2 regions of the Paenibacillus sp. FSL H3-0457 genome follow, and region 1 is predicted to be linked to the other one. Evidence: riboswitches for the same ligand, from Rfam matches in the RefSeq annotation. Region 1 holds a riboswitch; the other holds the start of a gene.
What was found. A riboswitch is a leader RNA that binds a small molecule or an ion and turns the genes downstream of it on or off. The one in region 1 is predicted to bind FMN.
Positions count from the first base shown of each region.

Region 2: it holds a riboswitch for FMN, as region 1 does, so the genes downstream of both, ribD (bifunctional diaminohydroxyphosphoribosylaminopyrimidine deaminase/5-amino-6-(5-phosphoribosylamino)uracil reductase RibD) here and MHH25_RS17450 (DMT family transporter) in region 1, are expected to answer to the same signal.

Region 1 covers NZ_CP150283.1:3,948,507-3,952,197, forward strand. The annotation lists gene MHH25_RS17435 (amidohydrolase family protein) at 1-109, opposite strand, end outside; gene MHH25_RS17440 (CGNR zinc finger domain-containing protein) at 221-772, opposite strand; gene MHH25_RS17445 (DinB family protein) at 915-1,415, shown strand; FMN riboswitch at 1,500-1,653, shown strand; gene MHH25_RS17450 (DMT family transporter) at 1,798-2,778, shown strand; gene MHH25_RS17455 (amidase) at 3,099-3,691, shown strand, end outside.
Region 2 covers NZ_CP150283.1:4,377,378-4,381,068, forward strand. The annotation lists gene ribE (riboflavin synthase) at 1-245, opposite strand, end outside; gene ribD (bifunctional diaminohydroxyphosphoribosylaminopyrimidine deaminase/5-amino-6-(5-phosphoribosylamino)uracil reductase RibD) at 307-1,410, opposite strand; FMN riboswitch at 1,734-1,902, opposite strand; gene MHH25_RS19390 (hypothetical protein) at 2,070-3,377, opposite strand; gene MHH25_RS19395 (peptidylprolyl isomerase) at 3,490-3,691, opposite strand, start outside.

The DNA.
Region 1 (3,691 bases):
TCAGTGAATCCTGAATCAGAACGTCCGCCCTCTTATACTGTCCAATTTTAGCATCCATCGACAACACACAGCCATTTTTCAACAGATAACTTGTCCGCACAAGAAACATCTCCCATCTATTTTGGTTTGAAAGACGATCACATCCTGCTTACGAATCTGTACTGCTTCTGACTATTTTTTCGCTAGTATATATACATTATATAGTTATTGTTAGTATTTATCAATTTTGGGATTTGCGTTTCGCCCGAAATCTTCTAACCTTCATCAGATTGCCACACATCTTATCATCACAGTACTTCTGTGTTCTGCTTCGGGTATCATCATAGAACATCCAGCGACAATCCGAATTATCACAGATCCGAATCCTGCCCCCTTCTCCCTCCACCAAAGTCAAAGCAAAATCAGCAGCTACTTCAGCCATAACCTGATTCCAATGAGCTTCTACTGCTACCAGTTGGAGTTTCAGTTCCTGATCAATTGTATTCAATTTTCTTCTCACATGCCCTGCTTCCATAAAGCCATTCAACCATTGTTTTTCTATATCCGTTAATGATGCTCCAGAAGACACGCGGGCTCCAAGAGCCAACAATTCATTTCTGAAATTTCTCATCGACAACTCATCTTCTGGAGATGCAGGGACAGGAGCGTTAAGTTGCCATCGTTCCAGAAAATCTTGCTGCCAGCTCGCCTTCCCGAGCCTGTCCTCCGATCTATCTCCCCCACGCCAGTCATGATAATCGCTGTTTACAAAATCGGTCCATAATCTGTCCATATATACCTCCGTTTATGTAACCATCTAAGTAAATAAAGAAGGTTACAACTCATCTTTGATGTGTTATATTAAGTGTAACCTCATTAATCAGTTTTAGCTAGTTACATCACAAATCACAATTATACGCAAGGAGGAAAAGGCAATGACAAAAACAACAGCACTAGATGTGTTACTTATTCAAAAGGATGATACTTGGGATCAATGTAATTGGATTGTACCTTTGTCGAAATCCTTGGAGGGTCTTACAGCAGAACAAGCAGCCTGGATTCCACCTTCAGGGGGATTAAGCATCTGGCAGTTGGTTAACCATATGTATTATTACAACCATCGCTTATTATGTCGCATGCAGGGTAAGGAGCCTACCCTTCCTGCTGTAGACTCCAATGAATACACGTTTGGGAATCCGGGAGATGCAACGGATGCAGCTGGTTGGAATACACTGATGCAGGGTACAACTCGATTAGCCCAGCAGTTGCGAGATCAATTGGCTGCACTACAAGAGTCAGATCTTGAAGCCGCATATATGGATTCCGAAGAGAAATGGGCACACGAACTAGCTCGCTGGGTACTCCATGATGCGTATCACGCAGGTCAGATCGTGCTTCTTCGCAGACAGCAAGGAAGCTGGAAAATCGTTTTCTAAAAAAAATGCTTGAACTGCTAGCGCTTACAGGAATAAGATGAACTTATTAATGTTACAGCTTGTTCAACACACTATATAATTGAATAGGATCTTCGGGGTAGGGTGCAATTCCCAACCGGCGGTGATGTTCTTCGGAACCAGCCCGCGACTCGCTAATTGTTCTTAACGAAGGACATTCAGCGACTGACTTGGTGTGAATCCAAGGCCGACGGTACAGTCCGGATGAGAGAAGATCAACACATTGACATGCCGTTCACGGGAAGGCCTCTTTCCTGACGCATGTCCTTGGATGAGCCCCCGTTTATTTGGTATATACCAAAACGGGGGCTTTTGTCGATTTTGCCAACTGAAGATTCCGTGTTCTGACGAAGGAGTCCTGAATATGGAAAAGACATCAGCAGCATCACCTGTTTACCGCAAGGAACGAAGTAATACCGGATTCTGGCTTGTAGTTCTCGGCGCCGCCTTATGGGGTGTCGACCCACTCTTCCGCATTATTTTGCTAAACACGATGACATCCACGCAGATTGTACTGGTGGAACATATCATCGTCAGTCTTATTGCCATTCCCGTACTGTGGAAATTTCGGGCTGATCTGAAAAACCTGCGTGCTCGCCACTGGATTGCCGTGATTTTTATCTCATGGGGAGGATCAGCACTTGCAACGGTATTGTTCACCATGGCGCTTACACATAACGATCCGAATACGGTACTTTTATTGCAAAAAATGCAACCACTCTTCGCTATCGTGCTGGCTAAACTGTTACTAAAAGAAACGTTACCACGTCGCTTCGGTGGATTGTTCTTCATTGCATTAGCAGGAACGTACCTGCTTACATTTGGCTTCACATTGCCATTAGGTAACTGGGACAACTGGATTCATGCTGGAAGCTTGTTATCCCTTGGGGCCGCTGCCTTATGGGGAGGTTCAACCGTTATGGGCCGATTAATGCTGGGGCAGGCGCGTTATGAAACGGTCACCTCCCTGCGCTTTGTCGTTGCTCTCCCGCTCCTGATCTTTATGACGTGGAACGAAGGTGCTGCATGGACGTTTCCGTCCGGAACGGGTGAACAGACTGCTGTCATCCTCAACATTCTCGGTCAGGCATTGTTACCTGGTTTGCTCAGTCTTCTGTTGTATTACAAAGGTCTGTCGTCAACCAAAGCATCTGTTGCAACACTCGCGGAACTTAGCTTCCCGATGGCGGGTGTGTTGGTGAACTGGATCGCTTTCCGTACACTGATTACCTGGGAGCAGCTGCTTGGTTTTATCCTGATCTGGGTGGCCCTCTTCGCCATTTCCAGACAGCAGGAAAGATCATCCACTGCGGCTGATGCGGCACCGAAGCTGCGTACAGAGTAAGTGGATATATCTGAGGTTCGCATATAAACAAATAGTCAAATACAAAATAAAACCATTGCACATCAATTAGATGAGCAGTGGTTTTTTATTTCCATGACTCGATATTACTCGTTCATTTTCTCAATTAGCAATATGAGCTATTAACCCTTTGCTTTATCTCTATTTCGCAAATGCAAATCCCCCTCTTTTCCCTCCAACCTCATAACGAGTATGCATATCATCGCACTACGTCTCTTCTATCTTTTGTCTTTTGTCTAATCCGGTGGTACGATGACATATGGAATAAACAGATGAAATATATTCAGAGAGGAACGATCATAATGTCTTCATTCTCATATACCTCCTACGACGCCGTAGGTTTGGCTGAACTGATCCGATCCCGGGAAGTATCCCCGGTTGAAATGCTTGAAGCGGCGTTTGCACGCCTTGAAGAAGTGAATCCGCAACTTAATGCGGTTATTCGTACATATGAATCTCGTGCACGGGAGGAAGCCGGTTTGGTTCGACCTGGAGAACAACCTTTTGCCGGTGTTCCCCTGCTCCTGAAAGATATCTCGCAATCCTTGGAAGGTGAATTTCTGACTTCAGGCTCCCGTTTGTTCAGCGAGCATCGTGCATTACGCAATTCCAATTTTGTCACTCGACTCCGTGATGCAGGCTTTATCTTCATAGGACATACCAATACGCCTGAATTTGGTTTGAAAAATATTACCGAGCCCCGTCTTCATGGTCCCACTCGCAATCCATGGAATATCAACCACTCCCCAGGTGGTTCAAGTGGGGGTGCCGCTGCCGCTGTAGCTTCAGGTATTGTTCCTCTTGCCGGAGCCAGTGACGGAGGAGGTTCGATTCGTATCCCGGCTTCCTTTAGCGGATTGTTTGGATTAAAGCCAACCCGCGGGCGCACACCTGT
Region 2 (3,691 bases), 430 kb from region 1:
TTAACTTTACTGCCAGATTGCAGCTGACTGAGATTGGTATGGCGATAGGTTTCAGGCATTACATCGGCGGTAAAACCTCCACCTTCGAGCGTTGTCGCAGTTAAGCACACGCCGTTCACTGCTACACTATCACCAATCTTCAGATCGTCCATGATGGCGGAAGCTCCGATATTCAGGACCATCGCTTCGCCTTTCCGACCAATACGCCGGATCTGACCGACTTCTTCCACCAAACCGGTAAACATGCTGCCGCCTCCCTTTTTCAAGTTATAAAGAACCTAACTTTCTACTTTCAAATCCATTTATTTATTCAGGCCACACCGGAATACCGCCAATGCTGATATTATCTCCAACTTGTTCGATCTCCAACTGATTCAATTGAATCGCCTGATTCATACGTTCCACACCCTCGAAGCGGAAGCTTCCAGGTGTATCATAACCGCCTACAATCTTCGGAGCGATAAACATGAGCAGTCGATCGACCAACCTTGCCTCCAGCATGGCTCCATTCAAGGTGCCTCCACCTTCAAGCAAAATTGAACCAATGTCACGCTCACCCAACTTGCTAAGACCGTTTAACAGATCCACACGTGGTCCAGGACCACAGCGTATAATCTCGACGCCGTAGGCTTCCAAACGTTCAGCAACTTCAGGACTGGCTTCGTCTGTTGTCAGCACCCATGTTGGAGCAAGACCATCCTTAACCATTTTGGCACCTACGGGGAGACGTAACTTGGAATCCACTACAATGCGCACTGGACTAATGCCTTCGACTTGCAAACGGGTTGTTAGTTCCGGATTATCGGCGATTACCGTGTCGACGCCAACCATAATTCCCTGGTGCCGATGACGAAGGGCATGCACAATCTCACGAGCGGGCTCGTTAGAGATCCACTTGCTGTCTCCGCTGCGAGTAGCAATTTTGCCATCCAAAGTAGTAGCCGTTTTCAGTGTCACAAAAGGTAGACCCGTTGTAATAAACTTAATGAATTTTTCATTCATGCGTCTTCCTCGCTCACGCAGTACGCCAACTTCAACTTCAATGCCTTGTTGACGAAGCATGCTTATACCCCTGCCGGATACTTGCGGATTTGGATCTTCACAACATACCACAACACGTTTCACCTTTTCATGAATCAGGCGTTCACTACAAGGTGGCGTCTTGCCATAATGACTACAAGGCTCAAGTGTAACGTATACCGTACTTCCTTCTGCATCACTGCCTGCCATGTTAAGTGCATGCACCTCTGCATGACCGGTTCCACGTTTCAGATGGCTTCCCAGGCCTACAATACGACCCTCTTTCACAACTACACACCCAACGACCGGATTAATCCCCGTCTGTCCCTGTGCTCGTTCCGCCATATCCAATGCCAGTGCCATATAAAATTCATCATTGATCATTTCCAAATCCGTTCACCCCGCGGTTTAAAGTCTTGTTTATTAAAAAATCCCCGTCGAACAATCAGTTCGATGGGGATGATGAGAGACAAATGTCACCAGCAGGAGTGAAATGGATACAGCACGCCAACACTTTGCCCAAAACTTCATTTCGGGCAAGTGAAAATAGACACATACCTTAATGAACATCAATTACAGGTAAAGAGCTTTTATAGTGCGGCATATGTATGGAACTGTCCGGCGTAACCGGATCTTCCCTGCACAGTGCATGACATCACAAATCGTGACTGTGCAGCAATACTCCTGCTGAATGCAAACCTGTTAGGTCTGCACCTCTCCTTCTCCCATCCAGACTATACTGTCGGTTCTGGAATTACACCAGATCAGCCATCTGCCAATGGCAGACAGGTCACGGACTTTGCATCAAGTGCTGGACACATAGGTCCTTACACTTCCTGCATCACCGCCGGTAGGGAATTGCACCCTGCCCTGAAGGATTGCTTTCGTTATTACTTGGATGTTAGCACTTTAATGCCAAAAAATCAATTGTTTTTTGTTCCTTTTTGTCACATACTAACTTTTAATAAGCTAAGAAACAACAAAAACCGCTTCCTCTCAAGGAGGCACGGTTTTTGCTTGGAGGCCCATTTCACACCCATCGTATCATTCTACATATCAGGAAAACACCAGCTAGCCATATGCTTTAATTCTTTGGCATTATGGAATGGAGTGCGATCAGGTTCTTGCAGGGGCGAAGTCGGAAGCGGGAACTCTCTTGCCACCCTTCTGACCCAACTTGTGGAATCAATCGCAATAGCCGAGCATTTCCAGCGTCCATTCGCTCTCGGTCGAAACGTCCCATGCAAATCTGCTTTTCCCGGCATCTCTGGGAAGACTCCATCCAGATATTCGACAATGACGCGCTTGTCTCTGACTTCATGACAATATACAGTCACCCATACACCTTCCCGGACCCGAACAGCATACACATCGCCAGACTGTACCTCCCCGGTACCTGCATCAGGAGATGCCTTTGGTACTTTTCCGCGAACACTTCTCTTCTTCTCCAATGCCCCTAAGATCGTGTCCTTTACAGCTGGACTCTCATCAGGCTTATCCGCAAGTGATATGTTATTCAGATCAAAATTATGAAATATCTTGTTCAGGTTGTTCTCATTAATTCCGACAGATGAGTCCCACCACGCCAGAGGGGCCTGCACTTCAACCCGCACATTGGGGCGTGCGTCACGCTGCATGTAAGAGGTGAATTCCGTGATCATTCCAGGATGTTCCGGCGTATCCAATATGCCAATCAGAGCTAACGTCTCAAGTAAATCACGGTAGGCATATTCCTTCTGTGTAGGCAAAAGACGTTCCTTCTTGAGCGCTACTGCTGCCTTGCTGTAACGTGTTTTGGGAGGTAATTCGCGCAACACCGTTAACACCGCACGGAATGTCCAGCGGTCGTACTCATTGGGTATTGGAAGCTCCTGCGCGGCAGCCAGCTCTCGAAGTGCCAACACATATCCAAAAGGATCACCGTCCAACGGTGTTCCATTGGTCATCCGCCAATACCATTGCAGCGTTGTGTCGGTTGCTTGATCTACACTTAATCCGCAGATCTTACAAGTGTTCGAAGATGGATATGGCGTATGTTCATGGCTTGGCATACTGCTCGCAATAAGCTTGCCCGTAAGCAACGAACGCCAGATCATGGGTGCTGACCACAAAGAGGATACAAAGGCCTGCGCTGCATCATTGATCGTCCATTGATTCGCAACTTTTTTCAGCTCAGTAATCGTTTCATCATGTTGCGGACGTACAAAGCGATTCGGTTCATGCCCGGCTGCCTCAAGCGCTTCTCGATCCTTTACCGATAGACTATCCGGAACGACATGGCGCGATGCCTGCAGTTCTTCATCCCACAACGTGCGCTCACTATAAATTTGTTTTAACAAGCTTAGCTGAGTAACCATATCCAAGGTTATATTCATCCTTTCTAATTATCGATTTGAAGTATGTAAAAAATAAAAAAAGTGCTTCTATAAAAGAAGCACTTCATGTTTGGATCCAGTTAAGGTGAAGGTATTAAGCTTCTACAACTTCAACAGTTTCCATTTTGTCTTTACCTTCTAAAGCGTCCACGAACTCCATACCTTTAGTTACTTTACCAAATACAGTATGTTGTCCATCCAAATGTGGTTGTGGTTGGTAGCAGATGTAGAACTGGCTTCCACCTGTGTTACGGCCAGCATGTGCCATAGCAAGTGTTCCGCGCTCATGTTTGTTC